3 regions of the Rhodoferax sp. GT1R46 genome follow, and region 3 is predicted to be linked to each of the others. Evidence: predicted binding sites of a transcription regulator. Region 3 holds the regulator's gene; each other region holds the start of a gene.
The links. The regulator FNR, encoded in region 3, switches genes on or off when oxygen is low (the NO sensors DNR and NnrR bind a similar motif). The targets are predictions, from matches to a motif close to TTGATNNNNATCAA.
Positions count from the first base shown of each region.

Region 1 (5,576 bases), on a different contig from region 3:
CCGCTTGCTGGACGAGGGACACGCGGATCTGGCGATTGGCAATTTCCCTGCCGTGCTGGCCGATCTCACGGCGCGCGCCCAAACGGGCGAAGCGGTTTCGTATTTGCACCAGCGCTTGTTTGCGGGTGATTACGTTTGCGCCATGCGCAAAGGTCATCCACTGGCCAGCGGCCCCCTGACCCTGGACCGCTACTGCGAAGCCCGCCACATGCTGGTGAGCTTTTCAGGCCGCCCCTTCGGCTTTATTGATGGCGCACTCGCGTCCCTGGGGCGTACCCGGCGGGTGGTGCTGACGGTGAACCAGTTTTTCACCGCCGGCAAAGTGGTCACGCATTCCGACCTGCTGACGGTGCTGCCGCGCCACTTCATTGCGGTAACGGGCTTCGCCAGCCAGTTGGTGCTGCGCGAGTTGCCCTTTGCAGCCCCACCGATTCAGGTAGACGCCCTGTGGCATGTACGCCATGACGACGCCAGCGCCCATGTGTGGCTGCGCTCGCAGATTGCCGCCCTGGCCGCCCAGGCGTTCGGCACATGAAGATTCAACTGCTGTCCGACCTCCATCTGGAGGCGCATCCCCACTGGGTGGCACAGCCCCTGCCGGGTGCCGACCTGCTGGTGCTGGCGGGCGACGTGGGCTCCTACCAGACCGGCTCGCAGCTCACCGACGCCGATTTTGGACTCGGCCGGTTTTCCCCGAAAGCCGGCTGGCCTACACCGGTGCTCTTCGTGCCGGGCAACCATGAATACGATGGCATGGACTTTGATGAGGCCCATGCCCGCCTGCGTGCAAGCTGTGAGCGGCTGGGCATCCTCTGGCTGGAGCGGGAGACCATCGTCCTGGATGGCGTGCGCTTGGTGGGCACCACCCTGTGGACCGACTTTGACGCCCTCTCGGACGCCAGCACACTGGCACAACAGCTCAAAGCCCGCGACAAGGCTTTTCGCGCGGCCAACTACTACCTGCGCAAAACCCTCACGACCCGCAACCAGGAACCGTTTCTGGCCGAACAGGTGCGGGCACAGGCATTGGTGTGCCAGGATTGGCTGCGCGACGCGCTGGCCGTACCTTTTGACGGACCCACCGTGGTGGTGACCCACTTCGCACCCAGCTTGCGCAGCGCCGACCCCCGCTATGGCCAGGTGCCCGGCACCGCCGGGTTTTGCAACGCGTTAGACGACTGGTTGCCACAGGCCCAACTCTGGCTACACGGCCATCTGCACGCCCCCAGCGATTACCGGCACAACGGGTGCCGCGTGGTGGCCAACCCGCTGGGCTATGCGCGCAAAAACGAACAAGTCACCTTTCAGCCCGACATGTTGATTGAAATTGGCCGATAGCCCCCGTGGAATATGCGCAAACAGCTACTTATTTGATAGCAATTTGTGTTGGAGCCTGATCGGCGGCCACGCGCATGAAGCTGGCAAAGCGTGGAATTCCTCCGTCCGTCAGACCCCTGAACCGGTAGGTCACCACCGATCCAAGGGCTGGCGGGTCTTGCCGCTGCGCATCCGTGAAACCCGTACCCAGCTTGAAGCGCCGCGCGGGTTGTCCTTGTGCAGCAGGCAGTTCGACCAGCAAGGCCCCCAGCTGGCCCGCGTATTTGCCTTTGCCAGCGATGTGCCCAACCACAGTTGCTTCGCTGTCCTCGTGGGTTTTGAATTTGAGCAGATCGCCATTGCGCTGCGCGGTGTACAGCGAGGCCCCGCGGTGCAGGGCCAGACCTTCGCCACCGGCCTTCACGGTGGTGCCGAGCAGGCTCTGCAAAGCGCCGTGGCTGGCGACCTTGGTCTGGGAAACGGCCAGCACCCATGGCTGGTTAATCCGGCTGACCTGCGTGTGCAAGACCGCCAGGCGCGCGGTGAAGTCTCCTCCCTGTGCGGGCAGGTCGAACACCATGAAACGCATGACGCGCCATGCCGCGTCGTCGGGAACCTGCATGCGCACAGTAGAGACGGCTCTGGCAAACTGCGCACGCCCGGCCCACAACTCGCCATCCATCGCAACCCGGGGCCAGCCCGCGGTAAACCAGGCGGGCACGGCAATGCGCTCGCCGCCCCGCGTCAGCAGTTGTTCCCCATCCCAGTACCCGCGCACGCCATCGTATTTTTCACTGACCCAGTAGTCGGACAGCGGTACGCCCGCGTGGTACACCTTGGCCAGCATCAAGGGTGGCGCCTCCGAGGCCGCGACCGGCAAGAGGGGTGTGAGCAGGCCGGCCAGCGCGAGCATCAGATACAGCGTGCGGGCGCGCAACGGATACGCGACGGGATTTTGCAGGGGCATGGCAGGGCCTGTTGAAAAGGGGTTTCAATTGAACCGCTCAAAGTATGCACCGCCGGTCAGTGGGGCCCGCGTTTTTTGATATAACTCAATTCGCAGCCAGCGTGCTTCGTTACACTGCCACCACACATTGAGGAGTGCACCATGAAAATTCTTCTGGCCGTAGACGGCAGCCCGTACAGCAAGAAAATGCTGGCCTACCTGATCACCCATGAGAGTCTGTTCAACCCGGGCAACGAGTACACGCTGTTGACCGTGCAGCCGGCTCTGCCGCCCCGGGCACGCGCCGCGGTGGGCAAGGAAATCGTGGACCAGTATTACGCTGACGAAAGCGAAAAAGTACTGGCACCCATCGCCAAATTCCTGCTGCGCCATGGCGTCGATGCGAAGAGCAGCTGGAAGATCGGCCCTGCCGGTGCAACCATCGCCAAGATTGCGACCGACGGCAAATTCGACATGGTGGTCATGGGTTCACACGGTCACGGTGCCGTGGTCAACTTGGTGATGGGCTCCGCAGCCACGCAGGTGTTGGCACACTGCAAAGTGCCGGTTCTGCTGGTTCGCTGAAGCGTTAGCGCGCGTTCAGCCCCTCAAAGCAGGTAGACATCACCAGGTCCACGATTTGGGCGTCGTCATGCAAACCGCCCATTTTCAGGAATTCCAGCACCGGGTCGCAGGCCCGGGCATACAGGGTGTAGAGCACGGCAATGGCCGGTAGCGCGGGGTTGATGGCGCCCTGCGCCTGGGCGGCCTCGATCCACGCACCCAGACGGTCACTGATGTCCATCAGTCCGTCCATGTAATCCTTGTTACCCATCAGCGTGGCACGCAGCGTGGAATTCTGGCTGGGCAGCGACGGCATTTCGCCCGCCAGCTTCAGCTCCATGGTCCAGCGAACCACCGCACGCAGGTTTTCCAGCGGTGGCGCCTGCTCAGGCAGGCTCGACAGGTAGTCCTGTGCGCGGCGCATGACTCCCACCATGGCGGCGGCGGCCAGGTCTTCCTTGCTGGAAAAGTGCTTGTACAGGCTGGCTTTGGCGATGCCGACGTTGGCGGCTACTTCGTCCACCGTCATGGCTTCAAAGCCTTTTTCGGCCAACAAGCTGTTCACAACGCGGATGATGGCGTCCTCGCGGGCCTGGAGCATTTGCTCTTTAAAAGAGATTTTGACGACATTGCTGGATTTCATGGTGCTATTTTAGCCCCTGCCGTCAATAAATAGATAGGGAGGCCAATTCATGACCGCACAGTTTTTAGCGCCAACGCTGCGGCGCCTGCCAACGCCGCCGTGAGCCGGTCAATGACCGCAGAGTTCAGGTTCCAGCAATGCCAGTACAGGTCCACCGGCAAGGTCACGTTCGGGGCCAGATTGACCAGCACGCCGCTGTCCAGCAGGCTGCGCACCTGCAACTCGGGCACGACACTGGCGCCCCAGCCGGCCAGCACCGCGCGCACCTGCCCCTCGGAGCTGGGTACAAACCGCTGACTCAAGGTCACCCGCCGCAACCCACTGGCGCGGCTCACGAACTCGGCCTGCAGATCGTCTTTGCGGTTGAACGCAATGAAAGGAATCTCGCGGAAGTTGTGTTTGTTCAGCCCTTGTGGGCAACGGTCGGCGGCATACGACGCGCTGGCCACCGCCACGTACGGCATGGCCCCCAAAGGCAACACCTTGCAGCCGCGCAAGGCCTGTTTGAGTGTGGTGACGCAGCCCAGAACCAAGCCTTCGCGCAACCACTCGTGGGTAAAGTCCTGATCATCCGTGATTATTTCCAGGGGTAAGCCTTCACTAACCAATGGACTCAATGCGGGCAGCACCCAGGTGGCAATGCTGTCGGCGTTCACGGCGATGGAGATGCGGTCTTCCTCGCCCACGGCACCAACGCCCGGCGTCAGGTCCCGCAAGTCGGTGTCCAGGTCGGCGCGCAGCAGGCGCATCTGCATGGCGTGTTTGATCAGCAGGCGCCCGGCCGAGGTGGGCTTGACGGGGCGACTGCGCACCAGCAGGACGGTGCCCACCTGCGCTTCGAGCGCACGCAGGCGCTGCGAAACTGCGGACTGGGTGACCGACAGGCGCACGGCGGCGCGCTCGAAGCCGCCCTCTTCCACAATGGCGGCCAGGCACTCCAGGGCGTCGCTATCAAAGGTTCGGAAGGCTCGCATCTTTATTAGTTTACCTAATGTTTTCGCAAACTATGTAATCCTGCTTTTATTCAGTACCGGTTTCCACCACACTGCGCTTATGAAAATTATTGTTTTGGGCGCAGGCATCATTGGCATCAGCACGGCATGGCATTTGGTAGAACGCGGGCATGACGTCACGGTCGTCGACCGCCAGCCCGACGCGGCGCTGGAAACCAGCTTTGCCAATGCGGCACAAATATCGGTCAGCTACTGCGAGCCGTGGGCCAACCGCGATGCGCCGCTGAAGGCGCTCAAATGGATGTTCAGCAAAGAGGCGCCTCTGTTGTTTCGCCCCCAGTTTCCGCTGGGCGAGGGCTGGCAGCAATACCGCTGGGGACTGCAATTCCTGGCCAACTGCAACGACACGGCTTTTGAGCGCAACGTCCAGCAGCTGGTCGCTCTGGGTGCCTACAGCCATGCCGCGCTCAAGGAGGTGGTGGCCCGCACCGGCATCGACTACCAGCGCCTGGAACGCGGTATTGCCCACTACTACACCGACCAGAAATCCTTTGACACCGCTGGCGATGCCGCCGCACTCATGCGCAAATACGGCGTAGCGCGCCAGGTCGTCAGCAAAGACGAACTGCTGCGCATTGAGCCGGCCCTACGCTCGTTTGCGGACCGCATCGTGGGCGGCACCTTCACCCCGAGCGACGAATCGGGGGATGCCCGGGTGTTTACGCAGGAACTGGCCAAGCGCTGCGCCGAGAGCGGCGTGCAATTCCTGTACAGCCACGACATTGAACGTCTCGACGTGACCGATAGTGCTATTAAATCAGTAGCTGTTCGCGCACTGCCCACGGGGGCTAGCGGCCAAAATAGCCCTGGAAAATCTCAACAGCTTCATGCCGACCAAGTGGTGGTCGCCTGTGGCTCCTACACTGCGCCGCTGCTGCGCACGGTAGGCGTTGACCTGCCCATTTATCCCGGCAAGGGCTATAGCGCCACCTTCAAGATATTGCGTCCTGAGCGGGCGCCCATGGTTTCCACGATTGACGATGAAAAGAAAATCGCCATCAGCCGCCTGGGCGATCAGCTGCGCGTGGCGGGCACCATTGAAGTCGGCAGCTACGACTTGACGCTGGATTCCTCCCTGGCGCGCGCGCGCTGC
Region 1 covers NZ_JBWMBC010000002.1:419,483-425,058, forward strand. The annotation lists gene AC097W_RS07415 (LysR family transcriptional regulator) at 1-535, shown strand, start outside; gene AC097W_RS07420 (metallophosphoesterase) at 532-1,338, shown strand; gene AC097W_RS07425 (DNA ligase) at 1,367-2,284, opposite strand; gene AC097W_RS07430 (universal stress protein) at 2,426-2,848, shown strand; gene AC097W_RS07435 (TetR/AcrR family transcriptional regulator) at 2,853-3,470, opposite strand; gene AC097W_RS07440 (LysR family transcriptional regulator ArgP) at 3,518-4,444, opposite strand; gene AC097W_RS07445 (D-amino acid dehydrogenase) at 4,524-5,576, shown strand, end outside.
Region 1: AC097W_RS07430 (universal stress protein) is a predicted target of FNR. The motif match lies at 2,360-2,373, and genes of this name have one in related genera.

Region 2 (5,576 bases), on a different contig from region 3:
GCTGGCGTTCACGCGCACTGTTTTTCTGGACTTCCGATGTCGATCCATGGCAGCGGGGGCAACTCACACCGGCTTCATACAGGGGTGAGTCCTGCGCTCCCGCTTCGAGGGGTTGCCGGCACGCACGGCACAGGCCGTGGTGGCCGGGTACCAGGCCGTGGCCGACTGACACACGTTCGTCAAAGACAAAGCATTCTCCAGACCACTGACTTTGCTCGGGTAGTACCGTTTCCAGGTATTTGAGGATGCCGCCTTCCAGGTGGTAGACCTCGTCATAACCACGGGCGCGCATGAGCGCCGTGGATTTTTCGCAGCGAATACCGCCAGTGCAAAACATGGCTACTTTGGGTTTTTTGCCCGCCTCCCCATGCAGCTCTGGCCGATGCGCCACCCAATCGGGCAACTCGGAAAAGCTTTTGATATGCGGGTTGATGGCCCCCGTGAAGGTGCCAAGCGCCACTTCGTAGTCGTTGCGCGTGTCAACCAGCACCACATCCGGGTCGGCGATCAGGGCATTCCAGTCGGCCGACTTGACGTAGGTTCCTGCCATGTGGGTGGGGCTGATGCCAAGCACGCCCATTGTGACAATTTCCTTTTTCAGGCGCACTTTCATGCGATGGAAAGGCGCTTTGTCGGAAAAGGACTCCTTGTGTTGCAGGTCAGCCAGAAGCGGGTCTTGCCGCAGAGCGGCCAGCACAGAACGCACGTCGTCCGGCGCGCCGGCAATCGTGCTGTTGATGCCTTCGCGGGCCAGCAGAATCAGGCCTTTGACATGGTGCTGCTGGCACAAGGCGAGCAAGGGGTCCTTGCGCAGTTCGAAGTCGGGCAGGTCAACAAATTTATAAAAGGCAGCGGTTAAAAATGGGGTGGCAGACATGCCTCCATTGTGCCTTTCAGCAAGGCCACGTGGAGCCTTGTTCCGGTACCAGGGCCCTCCAGCCCAGATCGCGCTTGATGCGCGCGCGCAGGGCATCAGAGGCCTGCATCTCGCCATGCACCACGTAGACCTGATCCGGGCTGTGCGGCATGCTGCGCAGCCACTGCATCAGTTGCTCCGCATCGGCATGCGCCGAAGCAGATTCCAGTTGAACCACTTCCGCATTGACTTCCACGTCGTGCCCATGGATGCGGACCGATTTGGCCTTGCTTGCCAGGGTGGCACCCCGGGTACCAGGCGCCTGGTATCCGGTCAGAATGATCATATTGCGGTGGTTGCCCGCACGCTGCTCGATGTGATGCAACACCCGGCCGCCCGTGGCCATGCCGCTTGCCGAAAGGATCACCATGGGCCCATGTCGCGACGCAAGAGCCTTGGATTCCTCGGGGCTGTTGATCATGGTTGCAGTGCGGGTCAGCGCATGCGCTTCTTTCGCGGTCAGTCGATGCTCCCCCAAATGGTGCTCAAAAAGGTGGGTCGTGTGTACGGCCATCGGACTGTCCAGAAACACGGGTAGCGACCGCGGTATCTCGCCGCGGTCTTTGAGTTGCGAAATCGCATGCAACAAGGCCTGCGCCCGCCCCACGGCAAATACCGGCACGACTGCCACGCCACCTCGCCCAGCCAGCTTGTGCAACGCAGGCCCCAGCTCGGCTAGCAAATTTTCAGCAGGATGCAGACGGTCTCCGTAAGTGGATTCAATCAATACCGTGTCCGCCGACGGTGGCCGGTCAGGCGGGAACATGAGGGAGTCGTCTGGTCTGCCCAGGTCGCCAGAGAAAAGGATACGCCGGCCCGCCACTTCCAGCAGCACGCTCGACGCGCCCAGAATGTGGCCCGCAGAACTGAACGTGATGCGCCAGCCGGGAATAGGCTGGAATGTCTTTCCCATGTCTACCGCTTTAATCAGGGGCAGGCAGTCCAGGGCATCTTGCCGGGTGTAGAGGGGCAGGGCGGGGGCATGCTTGGAAAAGCCGTGGCGGTTGGCAAACGCAGCATCCTCTTCCTGGATGTGGCCACTGTCAGGCAGCAGGATCTTGCACAGCGCCTGGGTGCCCGGCGATGCATAGACGTGGCCAGAAAACCCCTCTTTGACCAGAAGCGGCAAATAGCCACTGTGATCCAGGTGGGCATGGGTCAGGACTACGGCGTCGACAACATGGGGTGCAATCGGTAGTGGTGCCCAGTTGCGCAAACGCAGCTGCTTGTAGCCCTGGAACAACCCACAATCCACCAGCAGGCTGCGCCCGTCGTGGCGAATCAGATATTTGGAGCCGGTGACCGTGTCCGCTCCGCCCAGAAATGTGATGGTGACGCTCATACGGTGACTCCGTGTTCCTGGCGGCGTAATACATACGGGACAAAAAAATGCCGCTGGGCCATTTATAGACCGTAGCGGCATGATTTGGATGAAGCCATCCTCACATGTTGATGTGCATCAAGTAAAGAGGCTCTTGAGGCGGTCCGCCCAGCTATCACCGGAAGGTGAGTGTTTGCTGCCCCCCTTTTTGAACGACTCGTCGAGTTCACGCAGCAAACGGCGCTGGTGTTCCGTGAGTTTGACGGGCGTTTCTATGGCAATGTGGCAGTACAGATCGCCGGGGTAGCTGGCCCGCACACCCTTGATGCCTTTGCCGCGCAGCCTGAACTGCTTGCCCGTTTGGGTACCTTCCGGGATGTCAATGGCGGCCTTTCCTGCCAGGGTGGGCACATCGATTTCTCCCCCCAGCGCGGCTGTCACCATGCTGATGGGCACGGAGCAATGCAGGTCGTCGCCATCACGCTCAAAAATATCGTGCTTCTTGAGGCGGATCTCGATGTACAGGTCACCTGCGGGTCCGCCGTTGGTGCCAGGCTCGCCATTGCCCGCGCTGCGTATGCGCATGCCGCCGTCAATTCCGCTGGGGATTTTGACTTCCAGTGTTTTCTGCTTCTTGACTCTGCCTTGACCATGGCAGGCAGTGCAAGGCTCGGGAATCACTTTGCCGGTGCCGCGACACGTGGGACAGGTCTGCTGCACACTGAAAAATCCTTGGCGCATCTGCACCGAGCCAGAACCTGTGCAGGTGGTGCAAGTTTTGGCCTGGGTGCCGGGTTTGGCACCGCTGCCGTGGCAAATTTCGCAGGAATCCCAGCTTGGAATCCGAATCTGGGCATCCTTGCCACGTGCCGCCTCTTCCAGCGTGATGTCCATGGCGTAACTCAGATCTGCGCCGCGGAACACCTGGCGCCCACCACCACCAGGCCGGCCGCGCTGCTGGCCAAACATGTCACCAAAAATGTCGCCAAAGGCTTCAGCGAAGCCTCCGTAGCCCTCACCACCGGCGCCGCCACGCATGTTGGGGTCCACGCCGGCGTGGCCATGCTGGTCATAGGCCGCGCGCTTCTGCGGGTCCGACAGCATTTCGTAGGCTTCCTTGGCTTCCTTGAATTTTTCCTCGGCTACTTTGCCGGGCTCTCCCTGATTGCGGTCAGGGTGGTGCTTCATCGCAAGTTTGCGATAAGACTTTTTGATATCTTCGTCGGAGGCATTTTTGGGAACGCCAAGAATCTCGTAAAAATCTCTTTTAGCCATGGTTGCCAGACATTTGTTGGTCTTTGATTAATTGCGCAAACTTGAAGTAAAACGCCGCGCCGAAGATCCGGTAAGAATCTTGCTGGCGCGGCGGGACTAAACAGCACCGCAGTGCGTGCGTTTAGCCTTTTTTGACTTCCTTGACTTCCGCGTCCACCACATTGTCGTCGGCCGCCTGGGCTGCCGACCCGCCAGCACCTGCCTGCGGCTGCTCGCCGCCTGCAGATGCACCCGCAGCGGCTTCCTTGGCCTGCATGTCGGCGTACATCTTTTCGCCTAGTTTCTGGCTGGCCGTCATCAGTGCGGTGTTCTTCTCATCAATCGAGGCCTTGTCGTCACCCTTGAGGGCGTCTTCCAGGTCCTTGATGGCCGTTTCGATTTTTTCCTTCTCGCCGGCTTCGAGCTTGTCACCGTACTCGGTCAGGCTCTTGCGAACACTGTGCACGCTGGCATCTGCCTGGTTCTTGGACTGGACGAGTTCCAGTTTTTTCTTGTCATCAGCGGCATTGAGTTCAGCATCTTTCACCATCTGCTGAATCTCGGCTTCCGTCAGACCCGAGTTGGCCTTGATCGTGATCTTGTTCTCTTTGCCTGTGCCCTTGTCCTTCGCGCCCACATGCAGGATGCCGTTGGCATCAATGTCAAACGACACTTCAATCTGTGGCGTGCCACGGGCTGCCGGTGGAATGCCTTCGAGGTTGAACTCACCGAGCATTTTGTTGCCGGCAGCAATCTCCCGCTCACCCTGAAACACCTTGATCGTCACGGCAGGCTGGTTATCGTCAGCCGTCGAGAACGTCTGTGCAAACTTGGTGGGAATCGTGGTGTTCTTGGTGATCATCTTGGTCATTACGCCACCCATGGTCTCAATACCCAGGCTCAGCGGTGTCACGTCCAGCAACAACACGTCCTTGCGGTCACCCGCCAGCACCTGGCCCTGAATCGCAGCGCCTACGGCAACGGCTTCATCCGGGTTCACGTCCTTGCGTGGCTCCTTGCCGAACAGCTCCTTGACCTTCTCCTGCACTTTGGGCATGCGGGTCATGCCGCCGACCAGAATCACGTCGTGGATGTCGGCCACGTTGACACCCGCATCCTTGATGGCTGTGCGGCACGGCGCAATGGTGCGCTCAATCAGTTCTTCCACCAGGGATTCAAGCTTGGCACGGGTCAGCTTGACGCTCAAGTGCTTCGGACCCGACGCATCGGCTGTCACGTAAGGCAGGTTGATGTCGGTCTGCGCGCTGCTGGAGAGTTCGATCTTGGCTTTCTCGGCGGCTTCTTTCAGACGCTGCAGTGCCAATACGTCTTTGCCCAGATCCACGCCTTGTTCCTTCTTGAACTCGGCAATGATGTAGTCGATGATGCGCTGGTCGAAGTCTTCGCCGCCCAGGAAGGTGTCACCGTTGGTAGACAACACTTCGAACTGCTTTTCGCCGTCAACATCGGCGATTTCGATGATGGACACGTCAAAGGTTCCGCCGCCCAAGTCATACACAGCAATCTTGCGATCACCTTTTTCGTTTTTGTCCAAGCCAAACGCCAGGGCCGCAGCGGTAGGTTCGTTGATGATGCGCTTGACATCCAGACCGGCAATGCGGCCTGCATCCTTCGTGGCTTGACGTTGTGCGTCATTGAAGTACGCAGGCACTGTAATGACGGCCTCGGTCACTTCTTCACCGAGGTAATCTTCCGCAGTCTTCTTCATCTTGCGCAGAATGTCCGCACTAACTTGCTGGGGCGCCATGCGGTTACCGCGCACTTCAACCCATGCGTCGCCGTTGTCGGCAGCGGCAATCTTGTACGGCATCAGATCGATGTCTTTTTGTACTTCTTTTTCCGCGTATTTACGGCCGATCAGGCGCTTGACTGCGTACAAAGTATTCTTGGGATTGGTCACCGACTGGCGCTTGGCCGACGCACCAACCAGAACCTCACCGTTTTCCTGGTAGGCAATGATGGACGGCGTCGTGCGCGCGCCCTCAGAATTCTCAATAACCTTGGGCGTATTGCCCTCCATGATGGCTACGCACGAATTGGTGGTACCGAGGTCGATGCCGATGA
Region 2 covers NZ_JBWMBC010000001.1:710,595-716,170, forward strand. The annotation lists gene trhO (oxygen-dependent tRNA uridine(34) hydroxylase TrhO) at 1-877, opposite strand, end outside; gene AC097W_RS03345 (MBL fold metallo-hydrolase RNA specificity domain-containing protein) at 894-2,258, opposite strand; gene dnaJ (molecular chaperone DnaJ) at 2,376-3,512, opposite strand; gene dnaK (molecular chaperone DnaK) at 3,634-5,576, opposite strand, start outside.
Region 2: AC097W_RS03345 (MBL fold metallo-hydrolase RNA specificity domain-containing protein) is a predicted target of FNR. The motif match lies at 2,338-2,351, and genes of this name have one in related genera.

Region 3 (5,576 bases):
GCTACCCCCACGAAGGGTGCCGCCCGATGCGCCGCGCAGTCGCAGCCACAACCAGGGGCCTGCCATCATGGTGACACTGGTACCCAACGCAAAGAGTGCCATCACCATGGCACCGCCCAGAGAGCTACCGGCCATGGCGGCTACCAGAAGTGCCGAATACAACAGGCCGCAGGGCAAAAAGGCCCACAAAGCGCCCAATACCAGTGGGGCACCACCTCCCCAGCGAGCGGCAAACGACCTGGTGTAACCCCACACCTTGCGCGCGGCGCTCTCCAGCCACATTGGCTGGCGCGCCTGCAGCAACAGCATCAGCCCCAGCACAAAGGCCGCCACATGGAAAAGGGACCACACCGGCCGCAACGCTGCCGACTGGACAGTCAGCCAGCCCAAGCCCTGCAGAGAAGCTGCGGCCACGGCACCCAGCACGGAATACCCTACCACTCGCCCCAATTGAAACGTCCACAGAGCAGCATTTTTACGCGAGCCGGCTGCCTGTCCAATACCCGCGCAGGCGGCGCCGCACATGGCTACGCAGTGGGGTCCACCCACTAGCCCCATCAACAGAGCAGTGAGCGCCAAAGAAGATTGCATCTGCCGATGCTAAATGATCTTGGAAAAACGCGCCCGTGTGCGGTCTGTCTGCAAATAACGGTCAAACACCATAGCCACCGCACGCACAAAAAACCAGCCCTGAGCGGTGACCTGAATACCGGCGGAATCAACAGTGACCATGCCTTGATCGGAAAGATCCGCAAGCGCTTCCAGCTCTTTGGCGAAATAGCTTTGAAAATCTACCAAATAGGCCAGATTGATCGACTCGAACTGCAATTCGCCCTGGCACATCAGCGCCATGATGACGGCACGGCGAACCAAGTCATCGCGCGACAGTGCCAGACCGCGCACCACGGGGAATCGTCCTTGGTCGAGGAGATCGCAATACTCCTCCATCGACTTGGCGTTCTGGCTATATGTCGCGCCGATCCGACCAATGGATGACACGCCCAGGCCAATCAGGTCGCAATCTGGCTGGGTGCTGTACCCCTGGAAATTGCGGTGCAGGCGTCCCTGGCGCTTGGCCACAGCCAACGCGTCTTCCGGCAAGGCAAAGTGATCCATGCCGACGTACACATAACCCGCACCCATGAACGCAGCCAGCGAACGGGACAGCATGGACACTTTGGCTGCCCCACTGGGCAATGACACAGTAGCAATGCGCCTTTGCGGCTTGAACCGTTCTGGCAAATGGGCGTAGGCATAAAGGGCAATCCGGTCGGGGCGCAACTCGTTGACCTGCGCCAGTGTGCGATCAAAGGACTCCGGACTTTGTTGGGGAAGTCCGTAGATCAGATCCACATTGATCGACTCAAACCCGCGCTCGCGTGCGGCCGCCACCAGAGCAAACACCTGCTCGGCAGGTTGCACTCGATGCACTGCTTTTTGCACCGCCGGATCAAAGTCTTGCACCCCAAAGCTCAGCCGGTTGAACCCAAGCTCGGCCAGGGTGTCGAGCCTGGAGGCGTCGATGGTTCGGGGGTCCACCTCAATGGAGTATTCGCCCCCAGGTGCAAACGTGAAATTGCGACGCAACATGGTCATCAACTCACGCAATTCGTCGTCACTCAAAAATGTAGGACTACCCCCACCAAGATGGACCTGACTGACTGTTTGGCCCAAACCGATTTGGGCCGTGTGCAAATCAACCTCACGGCTAAGGTAGCGCAGGTACGGCGCTGCACGGTCATGGTGCTTGGTAATGATTTTGTTGCAGGCACAGTAATAACACAGCGACTCGCAAAACGGGATGTGTACATAGAGCGAAAGCGGCAAGTTCATGGCAGCAGCGCCACCGCGCCGCATTGTCAGGGCCTGCGCGTAGTCATCCGCCGTAAATGCTTCGACAAAACGGTCTGCGGTTGGGTACGAGGTGTAGCGCGGGCCCGCCACGTCGTATCGACGCAACAAATCATCATTTATGGTTTCAGCAACTGGTTTCATGAACGCTCCAAGACAAGGGCTACTGTGCCGCCATTTGACTTTCCATCACTTGATTTGCATCAAGAACTTCGAAACTGGGTAAACTGGCCTGTCACTTACACTAGGTGAAATCCATGCCTGATCAAACATCCAAGCCCAACTCAGTCGCCGAAACCCGGGTGCCCCTTGCCGCGCATGCCGATTCCAAGATGGTCGCGATGAGCCCTCAATCCATCAAGGTGGCCTGCTCCAGCTGCAATTTGCGCGAACTGTGCATGCCGCTGGGGCTCAGTCCGGCTGAGCTTGATCGCATTGACGACGTCGTGGCTAGTCGACGCAAAGTCAAACGTGGAGACATACTTTTTCGCAATGGCGAAAGGTTTACCAGTCTTTACGCCATTCGCACCGGATTTTTCAAAACCTGCGTGGCTTCTGAGGATGGCCGGGACCAAGTTACGGGTTTTCAGATGGCTGGCGAAGTGATCGGGCTGGATGGCATTGTTAACGACTATCACACCTGCGATGCGGTGGCCCTGGAAGATGCCGAGGTATGCGTCATGCCCTTTGACCGCATTGAGGAGCTGTCGAGAGAGGTCAACGCCCTGCAACGCCATGTCCACAAGATCATGAGCCGCGAAATCGTCCGCGAAAATGGAGTGATGCTGCTGCTGGGGAGCATGCGCGCGGAAGAGCGCCTGGCGGCTTTCTTGCTGAATCTGGTGCAACGGCTGCATGCGCGGGGGTTTTCGCAATCCGAGTTGGTACTGCGGATGACGCGCGAGGAAATTGGAAGCTATCTTGGACTGAAGCTGGAAACCGTCAGCCGAACTTTCTCAAAATTTGTGGAAGAAGGCATAGTGGAAGTGAAGCAGCGCCACGTCCGGATACTCAATACCGATGCACTCAAAGACATCGTGAACCCCAAGGTTTGCAACTGACTCTGGCTGTTGCACCTGTAATCAGCAAGAACCCTGTTTGGGGCAGCCGTCCGGACGGTCCGTCTCTGGCAGAGGGCAGCGATTGACCTCAAAGGGCGACATGGACAACAGTGTGGTCAAGGCGCTTGAAGCCATGGTGAGACCCCAAAACACAAAAAATGCGACGGTGTATACCCCTTGGCGAGACCAGTCCAGCGGCTGACCAAACCAGTGCAGATCCTGCGGGTCAATCATCGCAAAAACCAGTATTTCCAGCGCGCCGGCCACCAGAAACGCAGGCCAGATAATCCACATCAGTCGTTGCTGCAGCATGTTCTTCTCCTCCTGAGGACTGGGCATTTCAATGTGGAGCACCTGATGAAATCACGGCGTTTTGGGGGCAGGAACACCGGTAGCCGCATGATTGCGCGCCTGTGTGGCGGGTGCCAGACTGGACGGGTTGTCACCCAGAGTCTTGTTGATTTCTATTCCCTTTCGGTAATAGTCTTCGTCCAACACCGGATCTTTACCGACCAATGCCAGATAGAACGTCACAAATGACGCGACGACCACGATTGCGGGGCCGGAGATGACAAGCCAGACGTGACCGAACTTCCACCATGGACGCGCGGGATTCAGGTTGGATGGGGTCATGGGAAACTCCTTAACGGGGAACAATGAAAACAGATTTTTCCGACACATGGCCCTGTGAGCCTTGTGCAGAAATTTCGAAGTGAATAACGTGAGAACCTGGAGGGGCCACCTCATACGGCGCATCAATCCGAACGGCCACCCACCGCGCCTGAGTGGACTCTACGACGACTTCATCGTCAGAGACGACTGCCAAACCGGGCAGACCTTCGACCGCAATTCGGAAGCGCTGCGTAGACTCGGTCGCATTCATTACCTGAAGGCGGTAGACATTCTCAATGCGACCGCCGTCCACGACGCGTGCCAACACACCCCGATCACGAACTACATCGACCTTGAATGGGGTCCGCGTAGCCAGGCTCAAAGCCATTGCGATCACCACCGATCCAAGAATCGCCGTGTAGACCAGCACCCGTGGGCGCAGCACATGGCGCAGGGTCTGGGACCCCGTCCAGTGTTGGCTCACTGCGTTTTGGGTCGAGTACTTCACCAAGCCCCGTGCGTAACCCATCTTGTCCATGACCGTGTCGCAAACGTCGGCGCAGGCACCGCACCCAATACATTCGTATTGAAGCCCTTTGCGAATATCAATGCCGGTCGGACAAACCTGAACGCACAGACTGCAGTCCACACAGGCACCGAGTTTCAAAGTAGACAGATCTGCCTTTCTGGACCGTGCACCGCGAGGCTCACCGCGTTCTTCGTCGTAGGTGACGATAAGCGTGTCTTTGTCGAACATGGCGCTCTGGAACCGCGCGTACGGGCACATGTGCTTGCACACCTGCTCGCGCATGAAGCCCGCATTGCCATAAGTGGCAAAACCGTAGAAGAAGGTCCAGAAGATTTCCCACGAACCCATGTTGAGCTGAACGAACTCCAGACCCAACTCCTTGATCGGGGTGAAATAGCCGACGAACGTGAAGCCCGTCCACAACGCCACTGCGAGCCACAAGAGGTGCTTGCCAGATTTGCGCAGAACTTTGTCGAAATTCCACGGGCCCGCATCGCGGCGCATGCGCGCAGATCGGTCGCCTTCCAGCTTCTTCTCTATCCAGAGAAAAATTTCAGTGTAAACCGTCTGCGGACAGGCGTAACCGCACCACAAACGCCCGGCGACCGCCGTAAACAGAAACAGCGACAAAGCCGAAATGACCAAAATGCCAGTGAGATATATGAAGTCCTGTGGATACAGAACCAGATTGAAAACATAGAAGCGCCGTGAGCCCAGATCAAACAGCACAGCTTGTCGATGACCCCACTCCAGCCACGGTACGCCATAGAAGACCAACTGGGTCAAAAAGACCATGCCCCATCGCCAGTTAGAGAACAGACCCGAAACACTGCGCGGATAGATCTTCTTGTGGGCCTCGTAAAGCGACACCATCTCCGCATCGGCTCCCTCCGGTGGTTCAATGGGCCCCTTGTCAGGGGACTCCATAATGGGGATGACCTTGTGAGACGGTGTTACTGACGGATCCACAAAATGTACTTTCTACAGCCCGCGTTTATTTTGCAGGGGCGTTATTTGACAGACCCCAAACATAGGATGCCAAAACACTGATCTGGCTGGCATTCAACTTGTCCGCTTGTGCAGGCATTTGATTGACTTTTCCGTTGTTCACCATGGTGACAATCGCGTTTTCGCCATAGCCATGCAGCCAGATGTTATCGGTCAGGTTAGGGGCGCCCAATGCCTGGTTACCTTTGCCATCCATGCCATGGCACGCAGCGCAGACCACGAACTTTGATTTGCCCAGCTGTGCGCGCACTGAATCGTGTGGACTGCCCGACAGACTCAATACGTAGTTGGCGACGTTCTTCACGTCATCCGACGTACCCACTGCAGCAGCCATGGGAGGCATGTTGCCGATGCGACCCAGGGTGAGTGTTTCCTTGATTTTTTCGGGCGAACCGCCATGCAGCCAGTCGCCATCCGTCAGGTTTGGAAAGCCTTTTCCACCCCGGGCATCAGAACCGTGGCACTGAGAGCAGTTGTTCATGAACAGGCGCTCACCGATCGCCTGCGCCTGTGGA
Region 3 covers NZ_JBWMBC010000006.1:243,676-249,251, reverse strand. The annotation lists gene AC097W_RS14835 (sulfite exporter TauE/SafE family protein) at 1-591, opposite strand, end outside; gene hemN (oxygen-independent coproporphyrinogen III oxidase) at 601-1,995, opposite strand; gene fnr (fumarate/nitrate reduction transcriptional regulator Fnr) at 2,193-2,912, shown strand; gene AC097W_RS14820 (hypothetical protein) at 2,934-3,224, opposite strand; gene AC097W_RS14815 (FixH family protein) at 3,276-3,545, opposite strand; gene ccoG (cytochrome c oxidase accessory protein CcoG) at 3,556-4,980, opposite strand; gene ccoP (cytochrome-c oxidase, cbb3-type subunit III) at 5,048-5,576, opposite strand, start outside.